DNA from 4 places in the Jeotgalicoccus sp. FSL K6-3177 genome. Region 2 is predicted to be linked to each of the others. Evidence: riboswitches for the same ligand, from Rfam matches in the RefSeq annotation. Region 2 holds a riboswitch; each other region holds the start of a gene.
The links. Region 2 has a riboswitch for S-adenosylmethionine ahead of MHH58_RS03405 (methionine ABC transporter ATP-binding protein). Riboswitches for the same ligand answer to the same signal wherever they lie in the genome.
Positions count from the first base shown of each region.

Region 1: linked by a shared signal. The riboswitch ahead of MHH58_RS00500 (methionine ABC transporter ATP-binding protein) and the one ahead of MHH58_RS03405 (methionine ABC transporter ATP-binding protein) in region 2 are both predicted to bind S-adenosylmethionine.
Region 3: linked by a shared signal. The riboswitch ahead of metK (methionine adenosyltransferase) and the one ahead of MHH58_RS03405 (methionine ABC transporter ATP-binding protein) in region 2 are both predicted to bind S-adenosylmethionine.
Region 4: linked by a shared signal. The riboswitch ahead of MHH58_RS05520 (methionine ABC transporter ATP-binding protein) and the one ahead of MHH58_RS03405 (methionine ABC transporter ATP-binding protein) in region 2 are both predicted to bind S-adenosylmethionine.

Region 1 is NZ_JBBOSK010000001.1:103,283-110,892, reverse strand. Features, by position in the region: gene MHH58_RS00515 (MutS-related protein) at 96-1,718, opposite strand; gene MHH58_RS00510 (DUF554 domain-containing protein) at 1,917-2,651, shown strand; gene MHH58_RS00505 (NUDIX hydrolase) at 2,671-3,258, shown strand; SAM riboswitch class I at 3,348-3,446, shown strand; gene MHH58_RS00500 (methionine ABC transporter ATP-binding protein) at 3,607-4,635, shown strand; gene MHH58_RS00495 (methionine ABC transporter permease) at 4,625-5,275, shown strand; gene MHH58_RS00490 (MetQ/NlpA family ABC transporter substrate-binding protein) at 5,295-6,113, shown strand; gene MHH58_RS00485 (hypothetical protein) at 6,148-6,438, opposite strand; gene MHH58_RS00480 (trans-sulfuration enzyme family protein) at 6,588-7,610, shown strand, end outside.
Region 2 is NZ_JBBOSK010000001.1:662,337-669,946, reverse strand. Features, by position in the region: gene cyoE (heme o synthase) at 1-871, shown strand, start outside; gene MHH58_RS03415 (MetQ/NlpA family ABC transporter substrate-binding protein) at 999-1,829, opposite strand; gene MHH58_RS03410 (methionine ABC transporter permease) at 1,867-2,559, opposite strand; gene MHH58_RS03405 (methionine ABC transporter ATP-binding protein) at 2,556-3,578, opposite strand; SAM riboswitch class I at 3,663-3,761, opposite strand; gene MHH58_RS03400 (thioredoxin domain-containing protein) at 3,803-4,117, opposite strand; gene MHH58_RS03395 (toprim domain-containing protein) at 4,068-4,475, opposite strand; gene gcvH (glycine cleavage system protein GcvH) at 4,572-4,952, opposite strand; gene MHH58_RS03385 (Spx/MgsR family RNA polymerase-binding regulatory protein) at 5,019-5,375, opposite strand; gene aroD (type I 3-dehydroquinate dehydratase) at 5,592-6,308, opposite strand; gene MHH58_RS03375 (hypothetical protein) at 6,403-6,993, shown strand; gene MHH58_RS03370 (organic hydroperoxide resistance protein) at 7,317-7,610, opposite strand, start outside.
Region 3 is NZ_JBBOSK010000001.1:1,643,919-1,651,528, forward strand. Features, by position in the region: gene MHH58_RS08145 (hypothetical protein) at 128-343, shown strand; one part of gene MHH58_RS08150 (IS3 family transposase) at 595-1,547, opposite strand; one part of gene MHH58_RS08150 (IS3 family transposase) at 1,547-1,922, opposite strand; gene MHH58_RS08155 (NAD-dependent succinate-semialdehyde dehydrogenase) at 2,076-3,455, opposite strand; gene MHH58_RS08160 (nuclease-related domain-containing protein) at 3,526-4,434, opposite strand; gene metK (methionine adenosyltransferase) at 4,464-5,648, opposite strand; SAM riboswitch class I at 5,747-5,850, opposite strand; gene pckA (phosphoenolpyruvate carboxykinase (ATP)) at 6,150-7,610, shown strand, end outside.
Region 4 is NZ_JBBOSK010000001.1:1,120,897-1,128,506, forward strand. Features, by position in the region: gene MHH58_RS05510 (putative RNA methyltransferase) at 1-608, shown strand, start outside; gene MHH58_RS05515 (SprT family zinc-dependent metalloprotease) at 988-1,461, shown strand; SAM riboswitch class I at 1,530-1,631, shown strand; gene MHH58_RS05520 (methionine ABC transporter ATP-binding protein) at 1,692-2,705, shown strand; gene MHH58_RS05525 (methionine ABC transporter permease) at 2,698-3,357, shown strand; gene MHH58_RS05530 (MetQ/NlpA family ABC transporter substrate-binding protein) at 3,357-4,163, shown strand; gene MHH58_RS05535 (aminotransferase class I/II-fold pyridoxal phosphate-dependent enzyme) at 4,164-5,318, shown strand; gene mreC (rod shape-determining protein MreC) at 5,378-6,232, shown strand; gene mreD (rod shape-determining protein MreD) at 6,238-6,756, shown strand; ribosomal protein L21 leader region at 6,798-6,869, shown strand; gene rplU (50S ribosomal protein L21) at 6,881-7,189, shown strand; gene MHH58_RS05555 (ribosomal-processing cysteine protease Prp) at 7,189-7,509, shown strand; gene rpmA (50S ribosomal protein L27) at 7,520-7,610, shown strand, end outside.

The DNA of each region.
Region 1 (7,610 bases), 560 kb from region 2:
AAACTCTTTTTATACTTTGCGTTAGGATTTCAGGATAAAACAAGGTTAAAATCCCATCATAGAGCTCTTATAACACATAGCGTTATTTTGTAACGCTATGTGTTATCTACTTTATTCCTCGATTCTTTATACACTTTCTCTGGAAATCCGTATAACCTTAGTAATTCAATAGCATTGGAACTTGTTGCAATCCCGTCTTTAAGTTTGTAATCAAATTCGATATCGTCATCAAAAAGTTCCTCACTGAAATGATAGAAATCAAACTCGCCATTCAGTAAATCTGTTAGTTCCATATCATGTGTTGCCGCAATCAGATAAACATTCTCTTTCTCATGCAGATATCTTAAAAGAGCTTCACCCGCAGCTAGTCTTTCTACCGTATTAGTTCCTTTAAATATTTCATCGATAATACAGTAAACCTTTCCTTCAAAATCCTCAATCTCATCAACAATCCTCTTCAATGCTTTCACTTCACTGATAAAATAGCTGTCTCCTTCGATAACACTGTCTGTGATTTCCATCGAAGATATTACTTTGCCTGGTGTATATTTAAATAATGCACTGGTAGAAGTGTTTAGTCCGTTACTCGTTATAACATTCACGCCGAGCGCTTTCATAAATGTTGATTTGCCCGCTGCGTTTGAGCCCGTCAGCAGAATATCATTCGCAAACTTCAAATCATTATCTACAGCAGCCACTACAAGCGGGTGATATAGCCCTTCAGCCTGCAAATACGAAGCTTCTTCTCTTTCCGGAAGAGAGTAATACGGCAATGTTTCTCTCCACATTGCCAGGCTGTAATGGAGATCGAGCTCAGCTGTGTAATGCCATCCTTCTTTATAAAGCTCATGGTTTTTCTTAATCGTACGATTGACCAGATGATACAAATGATAATCTACTAAGAACATTAATTTAAAGGCAGAGAAAGCTTGAACAGCCATATTCATTTCTCCTGCGCTGTCGTCGTTAACAAAAAGAGGACTCATTAACGACAGCCGCTTCAGACCTTTACTGTTGAATTTCGAATCTAATTTACCCGCAGTAACAATAATATTAATAGCATAAAAAATATCTGTGTAATCAAACCCGGTTCCGCCTTTATGTTTATGAGATAAGTAAGCATTAATTACAAATCCTGAAAGGATAGTCAGTAAAGATATGTAAGGATTGATAAAAAATAAAAACACGCCGATAACCGGCATAAATGAAAACAGTATAAATATCGGATGATATTGTTTCACCGGCACAAATTCATACATAAACTTACTCGTGTTAGAATTTCCCGATTTCCCAAGCTTGGCTAAGCGGTATGATATCTTTTCACGAAAGCCAGCATCGTGTTTTATTTTATACAATAAGTCTTCATTTATAACATTCTTTTCTGTTGAATTGCGCAGCACTGCATAGAGAAGCTCCGTTCCTATCGTTGTAAATGTATAATTTATCTTCGTCATCAATTCGCTGATATCGAGATCATTCCAAGTTTCATTATCCACAACATTTCTGTCAGCAGTATTTTCATTTTCCATAATATTAACGAAATAGTTATGATAATGAATATAATATTCTGCAGTTGTCTTCAGTCTTTCCTGCCTGTACCACAGCGTCTTAACAGCTTTCTTCAGTTTAAAGAACTCATATGTTTTTATTACCAGGGAAATAATTATAATTAAAATCATTACAGTGATAAAAAGATAGAGCAGTTGAATAATAATCACCTTTCTCTCAGATCTCTGATTAGATATTAATAATTTTATCATTGTTATAAATATATACGAAAATATTACTGCAAAGTTATAAATCAAATAAGATATTTATAAACTGTCCAACTATTCCGGATAGTTGATTTTATATATAACCGCCGTGTTCCTTGTGATATATTAGGTTAGATATTTATGGACGAGGAGGAATTGGACATGGCGCTGTTTGGAACTATCGTAGATGCTCTGGCTATTATTTTAGGCAGCTTCATCGGTTTGTTTTGGAGAAACATTAATGAAAATATGAAATCAACCATTCTCCAGGCATTGTCTATTACCGTACTCGTCATCGGAATTGATATGGCCTTAGAAGCCAACAGTATACTTATTATCGTTGTTGCGAGCTTGGCTCTTGGTTCCATGCTGGGTGAAAAATGGGAAATTGAAGATAAAATGAATCACTTCGGCATCTGGCTCGAAACAAAAACCGGAGCAACAGAAGGCGGAGCTGCTGCTGCCTTTGTTACCGCCACATTAGTGTATGTCGTCGGAGCAGTCAGCATTATCGGTGCTCTCGACAGCGGGCTCAGAAATGATCACACCGTACTGCTGACAAAAGCTTTAATCGACGGTGTGCTCGCTATTTTCCTGACATCCACGATGGGTATCGGCATTATGTTCTCAGCCATCTCTGTCTTTCTGTTTCAGGGAGCCATCGCCTTGTCAGCCTCTCAAATCAACCGCTTCATCCAGCCTGATTTGATGGATGATATTATTATCGCGATTACAGGCACCGGCGGTGTAATGATTATTGCGATTGGAATCAGACTGCTCGGTCTGATGAATATAAGAGTTGCGAATATGCTGCCTGCGATATTATTTGCAGTACTGTTCGTAGTCATTCAGTATTACTGGGAAACAATCAGTTTGTTCTTTGTACAGATGTTTTAGTCTATGGGAGTGGCGCACTATGGAAAACGAACTGCTTAAGGTATTTGATTCAGAAGGGACATTAAAAGGGACCGCTTCAAGGGCTGAAGTACACAAAAGAGGTCTTTGGCATGAAACATTTCATTGCTGGTTCCTGAGTAAAGAAGATGGCAGAATCTTCATCCACTTTCAGCTTCGAAGTCCCGACAAGAAAGACTTTGCAAATATGTTAGATATTACAGCAGCGGGTCATTTAAGTTCTGACGAAAGCGTTAAAGATGGTGTCCGGGAAATTAAAGAAGAACTAGGTATTAGTCTTACACTAAACGATTTAATTTATACAGGTCCAGTACAGGATGAAATTATTATTGATGATTTTATCGACAAAGAACTATGCCATGTATTTATATATAAGATTCCGGAAAATACCACACCTGATTATGTATTTATAGATGACGAAGTATCTGATATTTTCAAAATTGAATTGCCTGTGTTTGAAAAACTGTGGACTGAAGAAATATACTCGATTAATATTAACGGTAAAATGATTAACAGAGATAATTTTGTCCCGCATGAAAACAGCTATATAAACTTTGTTATGAATAGTATCAAACAGTATGCTCTGTAATTCATTTAAAATTAATTTCAGATTCCGTGTTGACATTAATTCTGCTGTGCCCTATAGTTAGTTTAAATTAAATAATCAAATAACTTATTTTCTTATCAAGAGAGATGGAGGGACTGGCCCTGTGAAATCTCGGCAACAGACATAATGTACTGTGCCAAATCCTGTAGCATCATGCTAAAAGATGAGAAGAGCGAATATACATCGGCCTCTTCTTATATTTTAAGAAGAGGTTATTTTCTTTTTCAGGAATGTATATCTGGTTTTCCAAAAAACACCGGTTATATACTGGTGTATTTTTATTACATTTTTTAATTCATACTGTTTAACTATGTTTAAGGAGCGTTTTTAATGATTGAGTTTATCGATGTAGATAAAACGTATCCAGGCAGCGAAGCACCGGTTCATGCTCTGGATAATATTAATTTCAAAGTCGATGCCGGAGAAATATACGGTGTCGTCGGATACAGCGGCGCAGGCAAAAGTACTTTGATCCGCTGTGTCAACCAGCTGGAAAGTGTTTCAGAAGGGAAAGTCATAGTCGACGGTAAAGATTTAACTGCACTCACACCGTCAGAACTGAGAGTAACAAAAAAACGAATCGGTATGATTTTTCAGCATTTTAATCTTTTAAATTCAAAAACGATATATACGAATGTTGCTATGCCGCTGATTTTAAATAAGACACCGAAAAATGAAATCAAAGCGCGTGTTACTGAACTGCTTGATTTTGTCGGCCTGTCGGATAAAGCGTCACAGTATCCTGACCAGTTGTCCGGAGGACAAAAACAGCGTGTCGGTATTGCCCGGGCACTTGCAACCAACCCGTCAATTCTGCTGTGTGATGAGGCAACGTCTGCACTGGATCCTCAGACAACAGAGTCCATCCTTGAACTCCTTAGAAAGATTAATAAGGAATACAATATTACAATCTTGCTGATTACTCACGAAATGTCCGTTATCCGGGATGTCTGCCATAAAGTTGCGGTAATGGAGAACGGTAAAATTATTGAACGCGGTTCTGTTTTCGATGTCTTTTCTAATCCTGAAACAGAAACCGGCAGACGGTTCGTTAATACAGTGATGCAGACGGAGCTCCCGAATTATGTGCAGGATCTGGTGCAGGAAAGCGACAATCAGCATATTTACAGAATCAATTTCATTAATCAGCTCGCAGTGAAACCATACTTATCACAAATCAGCAAGCTTTATGATTTAGATGTGAATGTGCTGTTCGGCAATATTACCGAGCTGCAGGGTATACCGTTCGGCAATTTAATCGTTCAGTTCGACGGTTCAGCTGCCGAACTCGAAAAAGCATTACTTTATTTAGAAGAAAACAATGTTCATTACAGTGAGGTGAGTACATATGCTGGTTAGCTGGAGTACAATACTGGAAGCATTTTTAGAAACCGTGCAGATGGTCAGTATTTCGTTTATTTTCTCGATTATACTCGGACTGCCGCTCGGCATTCTGTTATACGTCACTAGACCCGGTCAGATTTTAGAAAATAAAGCTGTCTTTACAGTACTGAATGCAGTGATTAATGTCTTCAGATCACTGCCGTTCATCATCCTGCTTGTGGCAATAATTCCGGTTACGAAATTTATCGTAGGAACTTCCATCGGAACTGAAGCTGCGATTGTACCGATGGTTTTCTTTGCCGGACCTTATATCTCAAGGCTCGTGGAAAGTTCTCTGCTTGAAGTCGACGAGGGAGTACTAGAAGCGGCCGACGCGATGGGAGCAACACCGATGCAGACAATTATAAAATTCGTTCTTCCGGAAGCTCTCGGTTCTCTCATTGTAAATTTCACCATTTCCATTATCGGATTAGTTGGTGCATCTGCCATGGCCGGCACGGTCGGAGGCGGCGGCATCGGCGACCTGGCAATCACATACGGTTATCAGAGGTTCGACACGATCACAATGCTGATTACAGTCGTCATATTAATTATTATGGTGCAGGGTCTGCAGTCAGCAGGCAACAAGCTCGCGAGAGTTGTAAGAAGAAGATAATAACAGGAGGATATAAATTATGAAAAAAGTCATTTTATTTACCAGTTTGCTTTTAATAGGGATTGTGCTTTCAGCCTGCGGTGACGGCGGTAAAGAAAAAGTCACTATCGGCATCAGCGGAACAGACACAGCAGTATGGGATTATGTAGCAGAGAAAGCTGCAGAAGAGGATATTGAAATCGAGATTGTTTCATTTAATGATTACGTACAGCCTAATACTGCACTTGCTGACGGCGAAATAGACTTAAACTCATTTCAGACTGTCGCGTATTTTGATGAATTTATCGAAGAAAGAAATCTGGATTTAGTTCCGATTGCCACAACGAATCTTGCCCCGATGGGAATTTACTCTGACTCACTGACAGACGTTAATGACATTCCGGACGGCGGTACAATCGCACTGCCGAATGATGTATCTAACCAGGGACGTGCTCTGATGCTGCTTCGGGATGCTGGTTTAATTACGCTCGTCGAAGATTATAACGGCCTCGATTCAATTGAAAATGCAATCGTTGACAATCCGAATGATTATCAGTTTGAAGAAGTCGCACCGGCACAAATTCCACGTGCCTTAGGAGATGTAGATCTCGGTGTTATTAATAACGGTATTGCTAAAGATGCAAATCTGCACCCGATTAACGACTCTATTTACCGCGAAGATGACACAGCAACTGATTATGTAAATATCATCGCTGCTAATAGTGAAGATGCGGAAAATGAAACATATAACAGAATTGCTGAACTTTATCAGGAAGAAGATACTGCTGAATTTATTGAAGAAGAATATGACGGTGCTTTAATCCCGACAGTACTTGAATTAAATGACATCGGCTGGTAAAACAAATAAGCTCCCTTAATTGGGAGCTTTTAATTTACAGTGATTCGATAAAGACTTCTTCCTTTTCACTTTGAGGATTAAACGTTATATCTTCACTGATATTCTGTTTCATAAATGAATCGTACATCTGTTTTGCCACAGGTTCATTGAAGTCTTCCGTAAAATTATAATGCACATCGATTTCATTATCATTTGGACTGATTGTACCGGCAAGACAGGCGATGATGCCTTCTTCTGTGCACAGTGTTAAATACTTTACGTTTTCAAGCTGCAGCTGCTGTTCAAAGTCCGGTATTGCTTCCGGTTCGATATTTTTAATTTCCATCAAAAAACTCCTCCCGGCATTTTTATTCTTTTACCCTTTTTTCACGGGAAACAATCCTCTGTTTTCATAGTAAATATGTCTGAATTTATAGATAATTATAAAAGTCATCTGTATACTGATTTATATAAACTTAAAAATGAGGGATATATATGCGTTTTGAAACGAAAGCAATCCATGCCGGCAGACAAGTCGATCCGGTCACGGGGGCAGTGACAACACCAATTCACTTGTCTACTACTTACGAACGGTCTGCTGACGGTTCTTATACCGACGGTTTTATGTACAGCCGCGGCGATAACCCGAACCGCCGTTCATTGGAAGAATGTCTGACCGCGCTTGAACAAGGACATGATTGCGTAACTTTTTCATCCGGGATGGCTGCAATTTCAGCAATCATGGAAGTTCTGCCTGAAGATAAACCCCGGAGAATTATTCTGCCGGATGATATGTATTTCGGTGTGCTCACTTTACTTGAAGAAACTGATTTAGGCAAAAGCTTTGATATTACTGCAGTGGATATGACAAATCTTGACCAGCTGAGGCAGGCAGTGGAAAGCAAAGCAACGGGTATAGTCTGGATTGAAACACCGTCAAATCCGCAAATTAAAGTTACTGACATTGCTGAAGTCGTAAAAATAGCTGAAAAAGCAGGAGCAGTGACTGTTGTGGACAATACAACCGCAACACCTGTGCTTCAAAACCCGCTTCTTCTGGGTGCAGATTTTTCACTTCATTCGGTCACCAAGTATATCGGCGGACACAGCGACTTATTACTCGGCGCTGTTGTCGCAAAAGAAGACAGTCCAATGCTTAACCGTCTTAGAACATGGCAGCACGCGAAAGGTGCAGTACCGTCATCATTTGACTGCTGGCTGGCACTGCGCGGAGTACAGTCTTTATCTGCAAGAATGTCTGTACACTGTTCAAATGCTAAAGTAATCGCTGAATTTTTAAGCCAGCACGAAAACGTTGAAGCTGTACATTATCCCGGCCTCCCAAATCATCCGGGACACAGCATCGCAGCAGAACAAATGAGCGATTTCGGCGGCCTGATGTCATTTCAAGTTAAAGGAAGTGATTCCGATGCACTTCAAATAGCCAATACAGTTAAAATCTTCACACAGGCAACCAGTCTCGGCGGCACACACAGCTATATAGAGCATAGGGCTTCA
Region 2 (7,610 bases):
AAAATTTATAAATTTGCTGATCGATATAAAATACTTATTAAAAGGCAAGGTCCTCGCTGCCAATGTACTGCCCGTATTTACAGCTTACTGGCTCGCTCTGTACTTTAACGGCGAAAACTTTACGGACCGCTGGCTGCTTTTTATTTTAACCATGGCCGGCAGCACCCTCGTTATTTCCGGTGCACTGATGTTCAATAACTGGTTTGAATACGATCTCGATAAAAAAATGGACCGTACTCAGCAGCGGCCGACCGTTACCGGCTCATTTTCTTTAAAAGGTGTACTGATTGCCGCGATTGCAGCGACAGTAATCGGACTGGCTCTCATGCTGATGACAACAATCGAAGCAGCAGTCTATTCATTTTTAGGCTGGTTCTTCTACGTCGTCCTGTATACATTCTGGTCAAAACGCCGATACACAATTAATACGATAATAGGCAGCATCTCCGGTGCATTTACACCGCTGATCGGCTGGGCTGTAATTGCTCCCGCCGCTCATGTTGTCCCGATTGCCTTATTCTACATATTAATTATATGGCAAATTCCGCATACGCTGGCTATCGCTGTTAAACGCCTTGCTGACTATACAAGAGCCGGCGTGCCGATGCTTCCGGTCGTTATCGGAGTCGATGCGACAATCAGACAAAACCTGTATTACGTTATCGCCCTCGTGCCTGTGCCGTTTATCCTGCTTGGAACGTTCGGCTGGATATTCTTTACCGTCTCGCTGATTCTGACTTTAGGATGGCTTTTCCTGTCTGTGAAAGGATTGCAGACTGATAATAAAGAGCGCTGGGCCAATATTAATTTAAAATATTCACTGATATATCTAATCATCTTATTTATGCTGATGATTGTGCTGACGATATAAAACAAGCCTGAAATGAATGATTGAGACTGGTCATTTCAGGCTTGTTTTTTAAGTCATTTTGGATAGACAGTTCTTTTCGTCAAAATCAAAAAAGCACTCACAGAGGAGTGCTTTTAAAGCATCGTTACTATTCAGCTGGAATAATAGTGCCGTCGTATTCTTCTTCAATGAACTGAACCATTTCTTCCGACTGCAGCACTTCGATTAATCTTTGCAGTTCCGGACGTTCTTCATCGCCTGTTCTTACGGCAATAAGGTTAGCGTAAGGTGAATCCCCTTCTTCTACAGCGATTGAATCTTCCACCGGGCTTAAGCCCCCGTCAATCGCGAAGTTAGCGTTGATAATTACTGCCGGCGCCTCGTTATTTTCATACATACTTACCAGCAGCTCAGGTGCTGTATTGTTATCGAACTCAAAATTGTGAGGATTTTCTGTTATATCATCAAATGTCGCATCCTGGATTTCGATGCCTTCTTCGATTTCAACCAGACCTGCATTTACGAAGAATGACAGGAAACGTCCTTCTTCAGCAGGGTTATTCGACACTAAAATTGTCGACCCGTCAGGAATATCTTCCAGTGAATCATAATCGTTTGAATATACTGCCATTGGCTCGATATGTACGTTGCCGATGCTTGTTAAATCATAACCGTGCGATTCAGTTTCACCATCTAAGTAAGGTGTGTGCTGGAAGAAATTAGCGTCCACTTCTTCATCAGCAAGCAATCTGTTAGGCGTAGTGTAATCGTTAACGATTTCCACGTTAACTGTGATATCTTCTTCAGCTAAAATATCAGCTGCTCTTTCTAAAATTTCAGCGTGCGGTGCAGGTGATGCCGCAACTGAGATTTCAGCCGGCTCTCCTTCATTACTTTCTTCTGAGTCCGAACCGTTACCGCATGCTACTAAAACTAATACGAGTGCAAACAGAGTGACAATATCAAAAATCTTCTTCATGTAATAGCCTCTTTTCATTATAGTTTTTATTGTTAGATCAGCGTTTATCGACTGCTTTTGACAGAGTATCTCCAATAATCTGGATGATAAAAACGATGATCAGAATTACTACAGTTGCAACGAGTGTGACATCCGGCTGGTTTCTTGTGAAGCCGACCATATAGGCGAGGTTACCAAGACCTCCCGCACCGATTACTCCGGCTATTGCAGTAGAGCCGACAAGCATAATTGATGTCACCGTGATACCGGAAATCAGAGCAGGCAGCGATTCCGGAATTAGCACTTTCCAAATGATAGTCCACGTGTTCGCTCCCGTCGATTCAGCCGCTTCAATAACACCCTTGTCGATTTCCTTCAGACCGATTTCAACGAGACGGGCAAAGAAGGGCGCTGCGCCGATAATCAGTGCAGGAAGTGCACCATTTGAACCCATTACCGTTCCCATAATTGCTTTTGTGAACGGCATAATTAAAATAATTAAAATGATGAACGGTATTGCTCTGAACAGGTTAACAATAAATGATGTTGCGCCATAAACCGGTTTTGACACACCGTTATGACTTTTATTTGATAAGAATAAAATAATACCGAGTATCAGCCCGATCAGGAAGGCCAGTGCAGTTGCTATCACGGTCATATAAATTGTTTCGTAAGTCGCTTCTAAAACTGCATCCCATTTCACGTTTTCGAAGGCGAACATTTCTTTAAATGCTGTCAGAAATTCATTCATTTACTTTCAACCTCCAGCGTGACATCGTGTTTTTTAAACTCTGCAGTAATTTGTTCAAGTGTTTCCTGATTAATATCGAGGGCGATATAAAGATGCCCGTATGACTCCTGATTCGTCTGCTTAATATTTCCTGACAGGATATTTACATCAAGACCGTAATTCCGGATAACTTGTGAGACAATCGGCGATTTTGTACGGGTGCCGACAAATGTCAGCTTGACGATAGTTGAAGTCGGGAAGGCTTCTTTTATTTCCTCCATCGCTACTGCGTGGTCGTCATCCGAAATATCATCCTTAACGAAACGTTTCGTTACATTTGACTGAGGATTCTGGAACAGTTCGATAACCGGCCCGACTTCCACTACTTTACCGTTTTCCATGACAGCTGCACGGTCGCATATTTTTCTGATAACATGCATTTCGTGCGTAATCAGCACGATGGTCAAGTTCATCTTTTTCGTAATATCGACGAGCAGGTCAAGCACCTCATCTGTCGTTTCAGGATCCAGAGCACTGGTCGCTTCATCGCACAGCAGAACCTGCGGTTCATTCGACAGCGCTCTCGCAATGCCGACGCGCTGTTTCTGGCCGCCGGACAGCTCACTCGGATAGTTGTTTTCGCGGCCTTCCAGACCAACCAGCCTTATCAGTTCCGAAACACGCAGCTGCCGTTCTTTTTTAGGTACACCTGCGATTTCCAGCGGAAAGCTGATATTTTCAGCGACTGTTCGTGACCAGAGCAGGTTAAAATGCTGAAATATCATCGATACTTTTTGACGTTTTTGCCGCAGTTCTTTCATCGTCATGCCGCTGATTTCATCACCGGTTACTGTAACAGTCCCTTCCGTCGGCTGCTCCAGTCCATTCAAGAGACGAATCAGCGTGGATTTGCCGGCGCCCGAGTAGCCGATAACTCCAAAAATTTCACCTTTCTTCACATTCAGACCGACATTATCTACTGCCGTTATATTTTGATTTTTAGTTTTAAATATTTTAGTCACATTACTAATATCTATCATTATATATAAATCCCTTCCCTTTCCAGGAGAACAATTAAAAAAACCTACTCCAAAAATGAGTAGGCTTTTAAACGTTCATTACGCCTCTCATCTGAGGATATTAATCCAGTGATTTGGCACCTTGTCACGATGACGGTTGCCGTGGCTTCTAAGGGCACATCCCTCCACCACTCTTGATAAGAGTTAATATTTGATTGAAATTCATATTATCAGACTATTCTTTATTAGTCAATCAGAAATTCTTCCAGAACTTCGTTTAAATAAGTAACAGATTGAAATGCGTAGACTTCCCTGACAAGTTTGCCGTTTTTAAACAGCAGCAGTGCTGGCGCAGAACGAATCTGATATTTATCTATCAGTGTTTTATAAAAATTTAAGTTGATGCGTTCATAGCTGATTTCTCTTGCAGAAGCAGCGACGCTGAGCATCGTTTCTGAGATATCGCATGTTTTGCACATCGTTGCATAGCCGAAAATAATATAATACTCTCTATCCTGTATATTCTTTAATATATTTTCCGTTGAAATTGTTTCCTTCACGATAAAACTTACCTTTCATTATTAGGCTCGTATCTACATAAAAACCGTGTCTGAGCAAGAGGTTTGCAAGGTAGTCATGCGGACAGCGTCCGACTTCCCCGAATTTGGGATCTATATAAATATGAGTACTTTCACTAAGATGTTTTTTAAACCATTTACGAATTTTTCTTCCTTCCTTATCCGCATCGGATAAAATGAATATTTGAGAATCGCCAAGCTGATCAATAATCTCATCCAGTTTTGAAATACCCATCGTACCGAAGGTGCAAATTATCTGTACAGGTTCCACCAGCACTTCTTCCAATCTGCGCTTATCCGTTTTTCCCTCAACAATGAGTACTTTATCAGAAAGATTCATCCGTATCACCCTTAGTTAAATTTTTAATATAAATTCACTTTAAGCAATAAATATAGGTTTTAAAAAAACTCCGGACAAAAGTCCAGAGCTAAGTTATTATTTCTCGATTACTGCCTGGTAACCAGCAGCATCAAGAAGGTTATCTAATTCGCTTTCATCTGAAAGTTCAACTTTCAGCATCCAAGCACCTTCGTATGGATTTTCGTTAACAAGTTCCGGACTGTCCTCAAGCTCTTCGTTAACAGCAACTATAGAACCGGAAACCGGTGCATATAATTCAGAAACAGTTTTCACTGATTCCACGCTGCCGAAAGAATCACCTGTAGAGATGTCGTCGCCTTCTTCTGGAAGTTCGACAAATACGATATCTCCAAGTTCAGACTGTGCAAAGTCAGTAATACCGATTGTTACAGTATTTCCTTCAACTTTAATCCACTCATGATCTTCGCTGTACTTTAAATCTTGTGGTAATGACACGCTAAAACCTCCCTTTTAACTTATCATACTTATTGTTGCACAATTGCCATACTTTAGGCAAGTGAATTAATTCAATAATGCATTTTTATAAGTTTCTTCTTTAAAACCTAATAACACATCATCATCAAGTACAACCATCGGCCGCTTAATCAGCATGCCGTCACTTGCGAGCAGTTCCAGTTTCTCTTCTTCACTCAAATCATGAAGACGTTCTTTTAATCCGAGCTCTTTAAATTTAGTGCCCCGCTTGTTAAAAAAGTCATCAATTGAATGCGACGATTTGTCGAGGATACCTTTCAGCGTATCTTTAGCCGGTACATGCTTAACCATGTCAATTTCAGTAAACTCCAGATTATTATCTGCTAAAAACTTTTTGCCCTTGCGGCAAGTCGTGCATTTAGGGTATTCGTAAAATGTAATCATAGTTATCCTCCCGAATAAGAAATTATTCTTACACTTATAATACCCCAGATAAAGTAAATTAGACATATGCAAAAACGAAAAAAGTCCGAAACCTCAGGGGAAGGTTTCGGACAAAGGGGCTGGGGAGAAGAGTTAAGTTTTCATATCTTCTGGTTCCCATTTTATCAGCTGGTTATTATTCTTTCGTTAACCTGCTGTAAAGATTGCTTAATATTTTTATCTGGTAAATATTTCACGCAATTGTGTTACATGAATCTGTCCCGGAGCCGCATCCCTTGATACAAAGCCGTAGGTTAGTGCCGAAGCCGCTTCTCCCTCTGCCGTACGCGTGTCTTTTCCGAGTTCTCCCATAGAGATTCCAATTATTCTGTCTCCGTACTTTTGTTTAGCACTTTTCACAACTTCAGTGACTTTGTCCACATCCTTCTTTTCATGAGGGAAGTAAGCAACTTTGTACAAATCTCCGCCGAGCGTGTGCATTTTATTAATAATCGATAAAATCTCCCCGCTAGGCGGTGTACGCTTAAAATCGTGATGACTCATCAGGCATTTCACATTATTGGCACGCGCAGTTTTGCAGACAGATGCTGTAATTTTATCGCCGGATTGAACTTCGATATCGATATAGTCAATATCCATTGTCTGACAGACAGCGTTTAAGAGCGCTTCGTACTCAACTGTTGTTTTTGAACCGCTGCCGCCCTCTTTCGCCGTGCGGTATGTATAAATAATTTCTTTGTTCAGCGGTTTAAAATAATCTATAATATATCTGACTTTTTTGCCGTGATCCTCCCGGTTCAACGCATCGAAAACATCTCCGCGTATCTCCACGATATCAAAAGCGTCTATATTCTCTTTCGCTTTTTGAATTTCTTCTTTAATTTCGTCATCATTATGACCTGATAAAGTGACGACAATCTTCGTTGTATTCATAAGTTTTCCCCTTTGTGCGTTCTGAATGCGATTGATAGCTATTTCAATCTAATGGTATCATAAAACCATTATAGTATCCCGGGGGTTAAAGTAAATGAAAAAAATTAAACTGCTGACTTTGCTGGCATTCACAGCCATGCTGTTTGCGGCATGCAATGATAATACTGATAAAGAAAATACCGGCACAGCTGAATCTTCAGAGGCTGCATCTCTGGAAGAGGATAAAGATCTTTTTGACAGCGAAGAGGAAAATGAAATTGAAATCGATGAAGTTGATGAAGATGCAGTCGAATCAGCAAAATCAGAGAGCGATAATTATCAGCTGGGCGAGCCCGTTGAAATCGACGGCATTACAGTAACAATTAATGATGCCTTTATGACAGACGAGCGCAACGATACGAATATTATCGATGTCAGCGGCGTGCTCGTTCTCGACATTACATATGAAAACGGCACAGACCAGACATTCCCGGCAGGGCGAGATATTACACTTGAAGCGGACGGTGAACTCGCACACAGCTACGAACTCGACAGCATCTTCCCTGCCGACCTTGCTCCAGGTGAAAGTATAACCGGCCAAATGTCCTACGGCTTAGTATCCGCACCTGAAAATATGGTTGCTGTATTTGAACCCTTGATGAATTCAGAAGGTAAGACTGCGGTTTTTGATATAGTTGTTGAATAATTTTAGGTTTTGCTGGGTGGTGGTGGTTGGGGTGGCGTGTGCCACCGTGGATTCTCCGTGGCGCGGGATTGGGTGGCGCGTGCCACCGTGGATTCTCCGTGGCGCGGGAATGAGCGGCGTGTGCCGCCGTGGATTCTCGATGGCGCGGGAGCGGACGGCGTGTGCCACCGTGGATAAATTCATCTCTCTTTGACTGACTAAACTCACTACCAGGTCAATGAACAACATAAGATTCCTAAAATCACTATAAAAACTCCAGCATCATCTTTACACCAATAAAAAAGAGCCCGCACGGGGCTCTGGTTTTTATCTTCTATAAATTATTACACTACTTCTACTGATAAATCCACGTCGATGTTGCCGCGTGTTGCTTTAGAGTAAGGGCAGAAATCGTGTGCCTGCTCTAAATATTTTTCAGCGTCTTCCTGAGACATGTTTTTAACTTTAGCTTTAATATCTACACCAAGTTTAACGCCTTCGCCATCTTCTTCAAGGCGTACTGTTAAAGTAACTTCCGGCTCTGCATCACGAACGCCGCCTTTTTTAATCATTAAATCAAAGGCACCGTTAAAGCAGGAAGCATATCCCGCAGCGAATAACTGTTCAGGGTTAACACC
Region 3 (7,610 bases), 980 kb from region 2:
TCTTTATAAAAATGATGATATTATATAAAATATCACAGATTCCTGATATTTGTATAATCTACACATTGATATTATTTCACTTTATTGAGAAACTGGAAAATAAGAATACGCTTTCAAAGGAGCGCTTATGAGCAAAGAGAAAATCAGCCGCTTTATATTTATGTACATACTTGTCTTCGTCATAATCATTGCTGTGCAGTTTGTATTTCTGGACGAAGTCAGTATACTGAACTCCTTATTTATGCCGGCAGTCGTTGCGTTTTTATCACTCGCCGTCAGAAGCAATGTTAAAAAAGATGAGGAAATTGCAGCGCGGGAAAGCAGGAATCGCAGTAAAGATTAAACATTTGATTATTGGATGGCTGCCGGTTTACAACACCCAGTCCCCGTTGTTATCCCAGGGCTCTCGGTTTACAACACCGGTTTCCCGTTGTTATTCCAAAGCTCTCGGTTCACAATACCGGGTCCCCGTTGTTATTCCAGTGCTGCCGAATCACAACACCCAGTCCCCGTTGTTATCCCGGCCGCAACAAAAATAAAAAAGGAAGCAGATTATGAACTATAACCTATAAAATAGACAATTTAATAAAAGCGTTACGCTGTGAGTAGATGACCCCGGTATTGTGCCGGGGTCATCTTATTTAGTCCCCATTGATAGCGCTCATTATTATACTTATTAATATATTCATTTGTTTGATGTTTGAGTTCGTCTAAGGATTCACAAGATTTATAATCGACCCAATCTTTGAAAGTCCCGAAGAATGATTCCATTGAAGCATTGTCCCAGCAGTTCCCCCGACGCGACATGGATTGTACCAATCCCATTTGTTTCACTTTAGACTGGAACTCCGGATGGGTATAGTGGAAGCCTTGGTCGGAATGAATGAGTGCTTCTGGATGAAACTCATCCACGGTATTGGAGAGTTGTTTTAAAGTCCGGTACACGATGTTCATTTTCAATGATGTGGTGACCACATGCGCCACAATCTCTCGAGTCGCACCATCTTTCACGCAGGATAAATATGCTTTCTGACCTTTACCGTAATACAAGTAAGTGATATCAGTTAACAGGACCTTACCTGGCTCTCCTTGGTCAAACTCACGTTTCAACAAGTTTTTACACGTTTTATGTTCCTGCGTTGCTTTCATCATTAATTTATAAGGATTCACTCTACGAATGCGTGCCACTAGATTATATTTTTTCATCAGTCGTCTAATCTTTTTGTGATTCATAATAATATGATAATCATTGTCTAAGATTATTTTAATTTGTAAGGCACCGACTTTACCTTTCTCAGCATTATAGATTTTCTTAATGAGAACAATGTCTGCTTCGTCATTGATTTGTCTAACGGATCTGTTTGCTTCATTATTTTTCCAAGCATAATAGCCACTTCTCGACACCTCTCCCAGCATACACAGGTAAGTAATCATATTTTTGAGTTGATGGTTCCGGCAAACCATCTCTATTAATTCATAAGTCTCACGTGGTTTTAACTGCGACGGTTTTGTTTCGCCTGCCTTTCTTTCATCTCGAGCTTTTTTAGAAAATCATTTTCAGCTTCCAAATATTTAATCCGTGCTTCAGCTTTCTTTAATTTCTCATCACTGTTCAGTGCTTTATTCGTCGGACGACCTGAAGCGCCTTTTCCACGCTGGTCACGTTCCAAACCGCTTTGTCCGTATTGCGCATATGTTTGACGCCATCGTGACAAGCATCGGCTTGGTTGTTCTTTACCCACGACAGACAAATCAAATCCATGATCGAGGAAGATTTGTGTGGGACTAAAGCCTTGTTCATGTGCGTCTACCGCGCGTATTTTAAATTCTGGATGATACGTAATAGATCGATCAGATACCCTCAATACATTTGGGTTTTGTTCCAGTTCTTTAATTTCAAAAGACGTAAAATGTCTAGCCATGATAGCCCTCCGTACAGATAGTTTATTTAAGTATAAACAAGATAATCTTTAGGGCATAGAAAAACCCGAATAAGAGACGCTTTTTATAAGCTGTCTATTATTCGGGTTACAGTTCATTATGACAATCTGCTTCCTTTTTAAATCAGTTCTGTTCTATATTTTTATCGATGTGACTTTTGTTTCCGTATAAGGTTCCAGTCCTTCTGGCGCACCTTCACGGCCGACGCCGCTTTCTTTTAAGCCGCCGAATGGAATGTTCGCAGCACTTGGTGCACCATTATTCCAGCCGAGCACCCCGAAGTCGAGTTCTTCTGTCAGTCTGATTCCCGTCGTATAATTTTCAGTAAAGTAATATGCTGCAAGACCGTATTCTGTTCCGTTTGCTTTATTAATCGCTTCATCGAGATTAGAAAAGCTCTGAATTGGCGCCAGCGGTCCGAATGTTTCTTCGCTCATACAGATCATATCGTCGGTTACATCCGTAATAACAGTCGGTTCTACAAAGTAGCCGCCTGATTTATCTCCTTTGCCGCCGGTTGTAACTTTACCGCCTTTTTCAATGGCATCTTCAATGTGTTTCATCACTTTATCATAACCGTCTTCATCGATTAACGGTCCGATTTTAACACCTTCATCCATACCGTTGCCGACTTTCAGCTCTTTTACTTTCGCAGTAAATTTTTCTGTGAATTCATCCAGCACATCTTCGTGCACGTAAAATCTGTTGGCACATACGCAAGTTTGTCCCGAGTTTCTGAACTTCGATGCGATTGCGCCTTCAACTGCCTTATCGATATCAGCATCCTTGTTAACAATCAGCGGTGCATGTCCGCCGAGTTCCATCGTCACATTTTTAACCGTCACTGTGGCATCGCTCATCAGCTGCTTGCCGACTTCGGTCGAGCCGGTAAATGTCAGTTTCATAATTTTATCAGACTGGGTAAATATTTCACCTGCATCGCGGCCGGAGGCATTAACATATTGAATGACGCCTTCATCGAAGCCCGCCTCTACTGCAAGGTCGATAAATTTCACCGCTGACATCGGAGTTGCGCTTGCCGGCTTAACGATAAATGTATTGCCTGCTGCAACAGCCGGTGCTGCTTTACGTGCCATCATTGCTACCGGGAAGTTCCAAGGCGTAATCGCTGCGACTACCCCTATCGGATGCCTCGTTACAACAATTCTCGTGTCATCATTATTCGCCGGTACTGTCCGGCCGTATATTCTTTTCGCTTCTTCAGCATAGTATTTAATATAACTGTTGGCATAGTCGACTTCACCGAGTGCTTCAGCAAGCGGCTTGCCGCCTTCCAGCGTGACGAGTTCTGCGATTTCCTGTCTGTTCTCATCGATTTTTTCCGACCATTTGAAAAGTAAATCCGAACGGTCCCCGGCATTCATTTTTCTAAAGTTTTGAAATTTTTCATGTGCAGTATTAATTTTCTTCTCAATTTCGTCTTTGCTGTCTTTTTTTACGCGTCCCGCTTCTTTTTGAGTTGCAGGATTGATTACGATAATTTCTTCTGCCATTTAATTTCCCTCCAAAATATAAAAATCGTCCTATAAATAATTATAGGACGATTAGTTTCAATTTACAAAGTTACAGACTTTGATCGAGTAAGGCATTCGCAATCTCATCCAGATCTTTAACTGTGTACTGGAATCTGCCGTGGAATACATACTTCAGGAAGAATGCTTCCAAGTCTTCCTGACCGACGATTACTCTGATCGATGGATCTTCCGAATAGTTGGTAATTGAATAATTGCCGTTATCTTTCGGATTGAAGTAAATAATCGGAACGATGTCGTATTGTAATTTAAATTTGTTTTTAAGTTTTTCAGCAGTTACTTTCGTTTCATCGATAATGCCGTTGTAGTGGTTAACCGATACATTCGACGCATCTGCCTTTTCAAAAATTAAAGTCTGTTCTTTTTGCTTATCGAGTTCCAGTAAATCGAAGAATGATTCAATATACGGTACTTCTTCAAACTGGCTTTCATTCACACCGTGTAAAATATGACCGCTCCAGTATTTAGAATCTATCAGATAAATACCCGTGCGTGTTAAAACTAAATGATCGATTTTACGTGTATTTGTGTAATTTCTTGATGGTAAATAAATGTTCGACAGAATAATCATATCCGTCTCACGGATTTTTTCATCTTTAACAAGTTTGTCTTTTAACTGAATTAAAGAAAGGTCTGTCAAATACTCGCCTTTATCTACAGTAAACTGATGCAGGCTCGAAAGTTTGTTATCGAGAAGTGTCGTATCATTATGATATTTTTCATTTAAAGCGGACATTTCTTTCTTGTGCTCTAAACGTTCTTCCTCATGTTCACTTTCGTATTTCTCAACGAGTGAATCTTTTTCTTTCGAATAAGTTTGTTCCACAGTTTTCACTTCATTGCGGTGTTTAAAGTAATATACTAAAAACCAGATTGCAATGATGAGAAGCACTGCTGCGACCGCGATAAATATCGGATCTGTAAAAATATTAGTATTCATATTATTCCTCTCTTTCGCAACTGCTTAAATTAGCTATTTCTAAGAAGATCTTTCAGTGCATCGACCTTATCCAGTCTCTCCCAAGGCAAGTCGATGTCCGTACGACCAAAATGTCCATAACTCGCAGTCTGTTTATAAATTGGTCTTCTCAAGTTTAGCATATCTATAATACCATCTGGTGATAAATTAAACAGTTCTCTGATGACTTTTGTAATTTTTTCTTCGTCGTATTTTCCTGTATTAAAAGTATCGACCGCAATAGATACCGGCTGGGATACGCCGATGGCATAAGCCAGCTGAATTTCACATTTTTCCGCCGCACCGCTCGCTACGATATTTTTTGCAATATAACGTGCTGCATAAGCTGCGGAACGGTCAACTTTTGTCGGGTCTTTGCCGCTGAAGGCGCCGCCGCCGTGACGAGCGTAGCCTCCGTAAGTATCGACGATAATTTTACGTCCTGTCAGACCCGCATCCCCTTGCGGTCCGCCAATTACAAATCTGCCTGTCGGGTTGATGAAATATTTAGTTTCTTCATCTATGAGATTTTCAGGAACTACTTCCTGAATCACGTATTCTAATAAATCATCGTAGATTTGTGTCGCCGGAATATTTTCATGATGCTGGGTAGAGATAACAATCGTATCGACTCTTGACGGTTTGCCGTTTTCATCGTATTCAACCGTTACCTGTGATTTGCCGTCCGGACGCAGATAGGAAATTGTATTATCTTTACGCACTTCTGTTAAACGGCGTGAAATTTTGTGCGCTAATGAAATCGGCAGCGGCATAAACTCTTTCGTTTCGTTCGTCGCGTAACCGAACATTAAGCCCTGGTCGCCTGCACCTGTTGAAACTCCTTGTGATTCGCGGGTTTCAAAAGCGTTGTTTACACCGACAGCGATGTCCTCTGACTGCTCATCAATTCCCGTTAAGACAGACATTGTTTTATAATCATAACCGTACTTCGCATCGACATAGCCGATTTCCTTAACGGTTTCTCTCACTGTTCTTGGAATATCGACGTAAGTTTCTGTGCTGATTTCCCCGACAATCATCGCAAGACCTGTGTTGACTACTGTTTCACAGGCAACACGCGCATACGGGTCGCCTTCTAAGATTGCATCGAGAATCGCATCTGAAATCTGGTCTGCAATTTTATCCGGGTGACCTTCTGTGACTGACTCTGAAGTAAATAATTTACGTTCTGACATTTATAAAATCTCCTCTTAAAGCTCATTTAGCCATCTCTTCAAAGCAAAAAATAAAGCCTTTTTCTCCATAATAAACAGAGAAAAAGGCTCGCCCTTTTCTCTTATCGGTCAGAATTACTCTGCATTCTTTAGCACCTTTCTTGAAAAGGAGGTTGCTCTGGCTTCACAGGGTTTGAATCCCTCCACCACCTCTTGATAAGAGATAACTTATTATTCATCTTACATTATTGGAATGGGCAAATCAAGATTAACAAGTTTTATTTGCAGCAGCTTTTTAGATAATTAAATTATAAAACCCAAAAGCAAGCTGTGAAAAATCCTTAATTTTATAAACATATACTTATAACTTTTATAATGATATATAAATTTATCTTATGGATCAGCATTGCAAAAAACAATTCAATATTCAAAAACCTTATCCTGTTATTGTGTAAACATAAAAACGAATGTGTTATACTAATTTCTAAATACTTCGTTAATGAAAATACTTGGAGGCGAATCATGGTTAACCATAAAAGTTTAATCGAAGGTCTTGTTAATAAACCTTCTACTCACAAACAATTATCAAACGCTGAACTTGTCGAAGCATCTTTACGACGCAAAGAGGCTGTACTTACAAATACAGGAGCACTTCGCGCGCAGACTGGAGAATACACAGGCCGCAGCCCGAAAGACCGTTTTATCGTCAGAGACAGCGTATCCGACAGCAAGATTGACTGGGGCGAGGTCAACCAGCCTATTTCACAGGAAATTTTCGATAACTTATTCGATAAAGTTACTACATATTTAAATGACAAAGAAGAATTATTTGTCTTTAACGGCTATGCCGGCGCAGACCCGCATACACAACTGAAACTTCAGGTTGTCAATGAGTTCAGCTGGCACAACATGTTTGCGAAAACAATGTTTATCCGTCCTGAAACAAAAGAAGAAGCACTTGCAATCGATCCTGAATTTACGATTGTATCTGCACCTACTTTTAAAGCAGACCCTGAAGTCGATGGTACGGGTTCTGAAGTATTCGTCCTTGTATCATTAGAAAAGAAAATCATTCTTATCGGCGGTACTGAATACGGCGGAGAAATGAAGAAATCAATCTTCTCAATTATGAACTACCTGCTTCCTGAAGAAGGCGTGCTCAGCATGCACTGCAGTGCCAACGTCGGCGAAAACAAAGATGTTGCATTATTCTTCGGTTTATCAGGTACAGGTAAAACGACGCTTTCTGCAGACCCGGAACGCGATCTTATCGGTGACGATGAGCACGGCTGGAATGACGATGGTGTATTTAACATCGAAGGCGGCTGTTACGCTAAAACTATTAATTTATCAAAAGAAAAAGAACCTGAAATCTTTGAAGCGATTAAATTTGGTTCGGTACTTGAGAACGTAGTTATCGATGAAGACGGCAATCCTGATTACGATGACGGTTCACTGACTGAGAATACACGTGCAGCTTATCCGATTGACCATATCGATAATGCGCGCATTCCTTCAGTTGCAGGACATCCAAAAACAATCATCTTCTTAACAGCAGATGCATTTGGAGTACTTCCTCCAATCGCCAAGTTAAACAAAGATCAGGCAATGTACCATTTCTTAAGCGGATTTACATCTAAACTTGCAGGAACTGAACGCGGCGTTACTACACCGCAGCCGGTATTCTCAACATGCTTCGGTTCACCATTCCTGCCGCTGCATGCGACAGTATATGCGAACATGCTCGGAGATTTAATCGACAAGCATGAAGTTAACGTTTATCTTGTAAACACAGGCTGGACAGGCGGCGAATACGGCGTCGGCAAGCGTATGAACCTTGCACACACCCGTTCAATGGTACGCCGTGCTATCAGCGGTGAACTCGAATTAGGTGAATTCGTTGAAGATGAAATGTTCGGCTTATCAATTCCAACAGCAGTGACTGGTGTGCCGGAAGAAATTCTTGCACCAATCAACACTTGG
Region 4 (7,610 bases), 460 kb from region 2:
TTGCAGATATAATAATAAAACATTCAGCAGAAGATTCACTGCTGTTTGACGCGGGTTCCGGCGAAGGGTCTCATTTGCAGACGATACTTGATAAAGTAAATACAGAAACATTGACGGGTATCGGCCTGGACATTTCAAAAGAGGGTATCTTAATGGCGGCGAAAAATTACGGAAATCCATTGTGGATTGTTGGAGATCTTGCGAACCCGCCGCTTAGTGACAAGTCCTGCAAATTCATACTGAATTTTTTATCGCCTGCAAATTACTCTGAATTTAAAAGGATTTTAGCTGAAGACGGTATAATTATAAAAGTGATCCCGGGCAGCGGGTATTTAAAAGAACTCCGCAGGGAGTTGTTCAGCGATACAGACGGGAAAGAATATGAAAACAATGATACACTTGAATTAATGAAGAAGAATGTTAGGCTTGTGAAAGAAGAACGGATAACTTATACGAAATTTCTTGACGCTGCTGCACTGAAAGATTTAATCTCCATGACACCGCTCGGCTGGCATGCAGATACAGCTCAGATAGAGAGATTTGCGGATAAGGGGAATAAAGAAATTACGGTGGATATGCATATTGTCCTTGCAGCTGCCGAAAATTAAGTTGAAATATTTCCGCATATATTTCAGTTAATAATTTGCTATTTTAAAGGTAATAGTCAATAATTACACTAAAGAGAAATAATTTCATGGAAATTTTACTACGTTTATTACAAACACGTTACAAAGTAAAAGAAATTCGCTGATAGGCTTGAAATGTTTTGAACATTAAAATATAATGAGAATATATTAAGAAATACATAACAGAACGCACAAACAAAAGTTAAAGCTATACTCTTCATATCATTAACTAAGTCGTTCTTCGATAGTGCCTTTGGCCTAGATATCATATTATATTATTTATCTGTTAGGGAGACTTTGGATCTCCCTTTTTTTGTTGCCTTTTTTAAGGCTATTTAAACACTAAGAAGGTGAACATATTATGAACAGTGATGAATTACACAGCTGTGCCCGTAAATTTCTCGCTGAAAATTTCGGACTCACACTCGAAATTCCAATCAGAATATCAAAAAGAATGAAATCTAAGCTCGGCGTGTTTCAAATAAAATATCAGAAGAAGCAGGTTGTTTCGAAAGAAATTGTTATGTCCCACACTTTTCTCGTTAATAACTCCAGGGAAATCATTCTCGATGTGCTCTACCACGAATGTGTTCATTATGCACTGTACACACTAAAGAAACCTTACAGAGATTCGGATCGTGAATTTACGGAGACGCTGGAACGCCTCGGCATTGCCAAAACCCGGAGCTATAAATACAAGGGGCAGGCCTATTTATATGAGTGCAGAAAATGCAGCTACGAGTTTACGAAAAGGGTTAAAGGTTACGATAAACGGTATATATGCAGACACTGCCGCGGCAGGTTTACATATAAAGGTACTGTAGCAGCGGGCTGATTAGAAATTATTAAAAATTGTTTGACAATTAATTCTGGTTAGACTAGTATGAAATACAATTAAATAAGAAATTATCCAGAGAGACGGAGGGATCAGGCCCTGGGAAGTCTCAGCAGCAGGCTTTTAAGTACTGTGCTAATTCCTGCAGGCAGAGGCTTGGAAGATAATCACACATCGCCATTTGTCTATTTAGATAAATGGTTTTTTTTATTACATAGAGGAGGGAATTCATGAGCATTCAGCTGAATAACGTTTCAAAAACGTATCATTTAAAAGGCAGAAGTGTTGAGGCATTAAAGCCGACATCCCTGAAGGTCGAAACCGGTGAAATTTACGGTCTAATCGGTTATTCCGGGGTCGGGAAAAGTACTCTTTTAAGACTGATTAATCTGCTTGAGAAACCTTCGGCAGGTTCTGTCATCGTTGGAGAAGATAATCTTACCGAACTGACACCAAAGGCTCTCAGGATTCGCCGGCAGAAAATCGGCATGATTTTCCAGCAGTTTAACTTAATCGAGTCAAAGACAGTTTATGAGAATATAGAATTTGTACTGAAAGCGAGCAAATACAGTAAAAAAGATGTGCCCGCAAGAATTGAAGAGTTACTGAAACTCGTTGGTTTAAACGATAAATCATCTATCAATGCATCAAATTTAAGCGGCGGGCAAAAACAGCGTGTCGGTATCGCGAGAGCACTTGCCAATAACCCGGATATTCTCTTATGTGACGAAGCGACGAGTGCGCTTGATCCGGATACGACGAAAAGTATTTTAAACTTGCTGAAAAATATCAACAAAACTCTCGGTATTACCATTGTGATTATTACTCACGAAATGGAAGTTATTAAAGAAATTGCAGATCGGGTAGGCGTAATGTCCGGCGGTGAAATTATTGAAAGCGGCGAAACGTACAGCGTGTTCAGTCATCCTAAAGAAGAAATTACGAAAGATTTCGTTCAGGAGATATATAACTTTGAAATCCCGTCGCAAATTAAAGAAACGCCGGGTAATCAAGTTATTACCATTCAGTTTTTAAGTGAAAACGCCGAGGAGAATTATTTAAATCAGCTGTACAGGAATTTTGATTTGAATATAAGCATTCTCAACGGAAGAATTGAATATATTAAAGAAAAACCGCTCGGCTTTTTAATGTTTCAAGTATCCGGAGATGCTCAGGAAATAGAACGTCTTAAAACACATATCGATAAAACAACGGGAATCGAAAGGGTGGGTTACATTGGATAATTTCAGCCAGCTTTGGCCGTTGCTGTACCGTGCTTTGCTCGAGACAGCGCTGATGGTTTCTATTTCAATATTTTTTGCAGTGTTAATCGGGCTGCCGCTCGGTATTCTGCTTTACATTACGCAGCATCCGCTGCTGTTTAAAATTAAACCTTTAAACAGCGTGCTCGGCTGGCTTGTGAATATTATCAGGTCGTTTCCTTTTATTATTCTGATTGTGGCGATTATGCCGTTTGCGACCTGGCTCGTTAATGCTTCACACGGCCCGGTTTTTGCAAGTGTTGCTCTGTCAATTGCAGCAGTGCCGCTGTTTGCACGTCTCGTTGAATCCAGTTTTAACAGTGTAAAAGACGGTGTAATCGAAGCGAGTATTGCAGGCGGTGCTCCGCTTTATTTAATCGTTACGGATGTGCTGCTGCCGGAAGCGAAGAAAAGCATCGCGCAGGCAATCACACTGACGATAATTTCAATTATCGCCTTCAGTGCAACTGCGGGTGTTGTAGGCGGAGGCGGGGTCGGCGACCTTGCAATCCGTTACGGCTATTACCGATATGACACGCTGACGATGATTGTGACAGTAGTCGTCCTCGTTGTTATCGTGCAGATTGTCCAGTGGGCTGGAGACTTTATCTCTAACAGAACGGAGGAGAAATAATGCGCGGAATTATAATATTTTTAATTGGCACTTTAGCCGTTATAGCCGGCACTAGCATACTTCTATATGAAGACGAGGGTGAAGTGATTACCATTGGTGCATCGAGCGGACCATTTGCAGATATGGCATCTTTTGCCTTAAAACCCGTCTTGGAAGAGAACGGTTATACGGTCGAAATCGTTGAATACAGCGATTATATTCAGCCGAATAACGCGCTTTCAAATGGCGACCTCGATGCCAATCTCTTTCAGAACGTCCTGTTCATGGACAGTTATAATGAAGAAAATGATGCTGATTTAAAAAATATCATTCAGGTGCCGACGGCACCCATGGGGCTTTACAGCAGTGAATTCAGTTCGCTGGAAGATATTGCTTCCGGCAGTGAAGTAGCATTGCCTTTAGATCCAGTCAACTCCAGCCGCGGTTTTTTAACACTGCAGGACGCGGGGCTGATTACCATCAGTGACGACGCAGATATGTTTGCTATCGATGAAGCAGACATTATAAATAATAAAAAAAATCTCGAGTTTATTTATCAGGACGCCGGCCAGCTGCCGAGAAGCGTTGACCAAATCGGCCTGTCGCTTGTCCCGGGCAACTTTGCGCTCGCAAGTGATATGAAGCTTTCCGATGCCCTTGCCCTTGAAAACATGAATGAATACTTTAGAAATCAAATTGTAATTAACGGCGATGATGCCGGAACGAAACTGGAAGAAGATTTAATCAAGGCTGTAGGGTCGGAGGAATTTAACGAAGTGATTGATGCTGACTTTAAAGGATTCGACAAACCGGAGGAGGATGAATAAATGGCAAGCGAACTTTTAAAATCATTAAGTCCCAGCTATTTCAGCAGTATGATGAATGCAGAGCTCGAAGTCGGCGATAAGCCGCTCTTAAATCTTGCAGTCGGTATTCCCGATGGACAGACGCCTGAAGTCATTACCGATGCAGTTAAAGAAGCTGTTGATAAAGTAGAAAATCAAAAATACGGCGCATTTCGCGGCAAGCCGGAACTAAAAGACAGCATAAAGCGATTTTATAAAAGAACTTACGATGTAGACCTTGAAGATGAAAATATAGCCATCTTGTTCGGCACGAAAAATGCACTGGTTAACTTTCCGCTCGCTCATATCAATCCCGGTGCAGGCGTGATGCTGCCGAATCCCGGTTACGCAGATTATATTACTGCTGTGGAACTCTCGCAGGCAAGGCTGATCGATATGCCGCTCCTTAGAGAAAACAATTATCTTCCTGACTTTGATTCGCTCGAAGCAGAACTTAAAGAAACGGACCTTATTTACTTAAACTATCCATCCAATCCGCTCGGGGCAGCCGCAGATAAATCATTTTTTGATGATGTGATTAAACGGTTCAAAGGCACAAAAACACAGATTGTTCATGATTTTGCATATGCTGCTTTCGGCTATGACGGTCTTCACCCGAGCATTTTACAAAGTGATCCGGACTTTGAAGTATCGATGGAAATTTATTCGCTGTCGAAAGGATTTAATATGTCCGGCTACAGAATCGGTTTTGCAGCCGGGAATAAAGAGATGATAGAAAGTATTAATAAGTTTCAGGATCATACGAATGCAGGGGTTTTCGGTGTTACTCAGGACGCGGCAACAGCGGCGCTCGACAATGCAGATACTTTGATTCCTGAACAGAATGAAATATTCAAAAAGCGTAAAAATTTTATTAATAAAGCGTTGCTGGATTTAAATATCCCAATAGAGCCGATTCAGGGCGGCATTTTCGGGTGGATAAAAGTCCCCTCAGGTTTTAACGGCGAAAGTTTTGTTCAGTACCTGCTGAAAGAACAGTCTATTCTTGCAACGCCGGGGAAACCTTTCGGGTCCCGAGCCGAAGATTATATCCGCATATCTTTGGCCGTTGCAGATGAAGACTTAAAAACATTTACAGAAAGACTCCGTGAGATTAAAGAACTCTATCAAGATTAGTTTATTGTCTGTCATCAAATGTGGTATTATTTACCCAGATATTAAATTTTGGGGGCGGCATGAGAGTGACTAAGTTTTTTAATCGAAACCGCATGTTAATCGTGCTGTTTGGCATAGTAGTATTAATTGCATTAATCGGTTTTTCTTTGTCGGACAGAGATTCCACAACGAAAGCGGAGCAGTTCACCGGTGATACGGCAGCCGCGACTCAAAAGGTTGTCGATGCGCCGTTCAGCTTTATAGGAAATATATTTTCAAACATTGCAGGAAGTTTCAGTGCACTTGAAGAAAACGAGGAACTGAAACAGCAGCTCGATATGCTGCCGCAGCTGCAGGCGGACAATGAACGTCTCAAGGCTGAAAACGAAGAGCTGCGAGAGTCTCTGGAAGTAAGTTCCAGTATGGCTTACGAGACTGTCAATGCCCGGGTTATTTCACGTGCACCTGACCAGTGGCTCGAATCCTTTACGATTGATAAGGGAGAAAAAGACGGCATTAAAGAAGGCATGGCAGTGTCGACATCGGAAGGACTGGTCGGGATTGTTAAACGCGTTAACGGTAAATCGAGTTTTATCGAGATGATTTCGACGAATGCATCACAAAATAACCTGTCGGTTGAAGTCAGACACAATGATGAAGCTGTTTACGGCAACATCCGCAACTTCGATACGGAAAATGATGTGCTGGTCGTGGAAAATATTAAAAGCCAGGTAAAACTTGAAAAAGGCGACGAAGTATTTACATCGGGGCTGACAGGTGCTTTCCCTGAAGGTATTGTTATCGGTAAAGTAGTGGAAGTTGAAAACGATGAGTACGGACTGAGCCAGAACGCTTACGTACAGATGAACAGTGACTTAAATGATGTGGATAATGTGTTTGTCTTAAAACGCGATCCTGAGTCACTGGAGGATTGACAAATATGCAGACGATAGTAATTTTTATTATAGGAATATTACTCATGTATACTGATATGGCTTTTACCGGCTTCAGTCCGATGATGGTTTTTGGAGTTGAAGTTTACTTTGTGCCGAAGCTTCTGTTTATGTATATTCTGCTTTTAACGATATACGCGGGGCCGGGAATCAGTATGTTTTTTGCTGCTGTGTTCGGTATTATGCTCGATGTGTACATCGGTTCGCTGTACGGTGTTCACATCTTTGGTTTTATCGCCTTCGTAGTCTTTATGCAGGCAGCTTTCAGAGTGTTCTACAGGGATTTTGTAGCCATGGCCTTTGTCGTGCTGCTGAACACCTTTCTTTTCGATTTATACCAGTACGCGATTTACCGGGTGCTCGATTTCATAGCGATGCCGTTTTTCGACTATATCGCGCTCCGGGCAATTCCGAGCGTACTGGTCAGTGCGCTGTTTTTCGTTATCCTTTATGTCCTTGCCATTCAGACGGCGAAGGTCAGAAAAGAATTGCGGAGAATCAATTGACACAGCCATTTATATTTTATATAATACAGTAGTTGATGAAACGTAAACGTCAACCGCACATGTATAGGTTTAAGCGGCAGAGCCCACCTATAGTGGCGTGTCTTAAATAATAGGAGGTGTAAGTATGTTTGCAATCATCGAAACAGGTGGTAAACAGGTAAAAGTTGAAGAAGGTCAATCAATCTTCGTTGAAAAATTAGAAGTTGAAGAAGGCGCTGAATTCACGTTTGACAAAGTACTTTTTGTTGGAGGCGACAACGCTAAAGTTGGAGTTCCTACAGTTGAAGGTGCTACTGTTACAGCTACAGTTGAAAAGCATGGACGCGGTAAAAAGATTAACGTTATCAAGTTCAAACGCAGAAAAAACTACAGCCGTAAACAAGGTCATCGTCAGCCTTATACTAAATTAACAATCGGCAAAATCAACGCGTAATGATTAATGTTATCGTTGCCCGTAACAGTGAGAAACATATTACCGGATTTACGATGGACGGACACGCGGACTTTGATGTTCACGGAAAAGATCTCGTATGTGCAGGTGCTTCGGCAGTTGTATTCGGCAGTGTGAACGCAGTATTTGCGCTGACTGATTACGAGCCGGCCATAGATATGGCCGACGAAGGTGGATATTTAAGTGTTAAGCTTGAAGATACATCTGATGACAGAGTTCAATTGATTTTGGAAACAATGATTGTGTCATTAAAAACTATTGAATCAGAATATAGCGAATTTATAAAAATTGAACATGAGTGAGGTGTATTGAATGTTAAAATTAAACTTACAGTTCTTCGCATCGAAAAAAGGGGTTGGGTCGACTAGAAACGGTCGTGACTCTGAATCAAAACGCCTTGGTG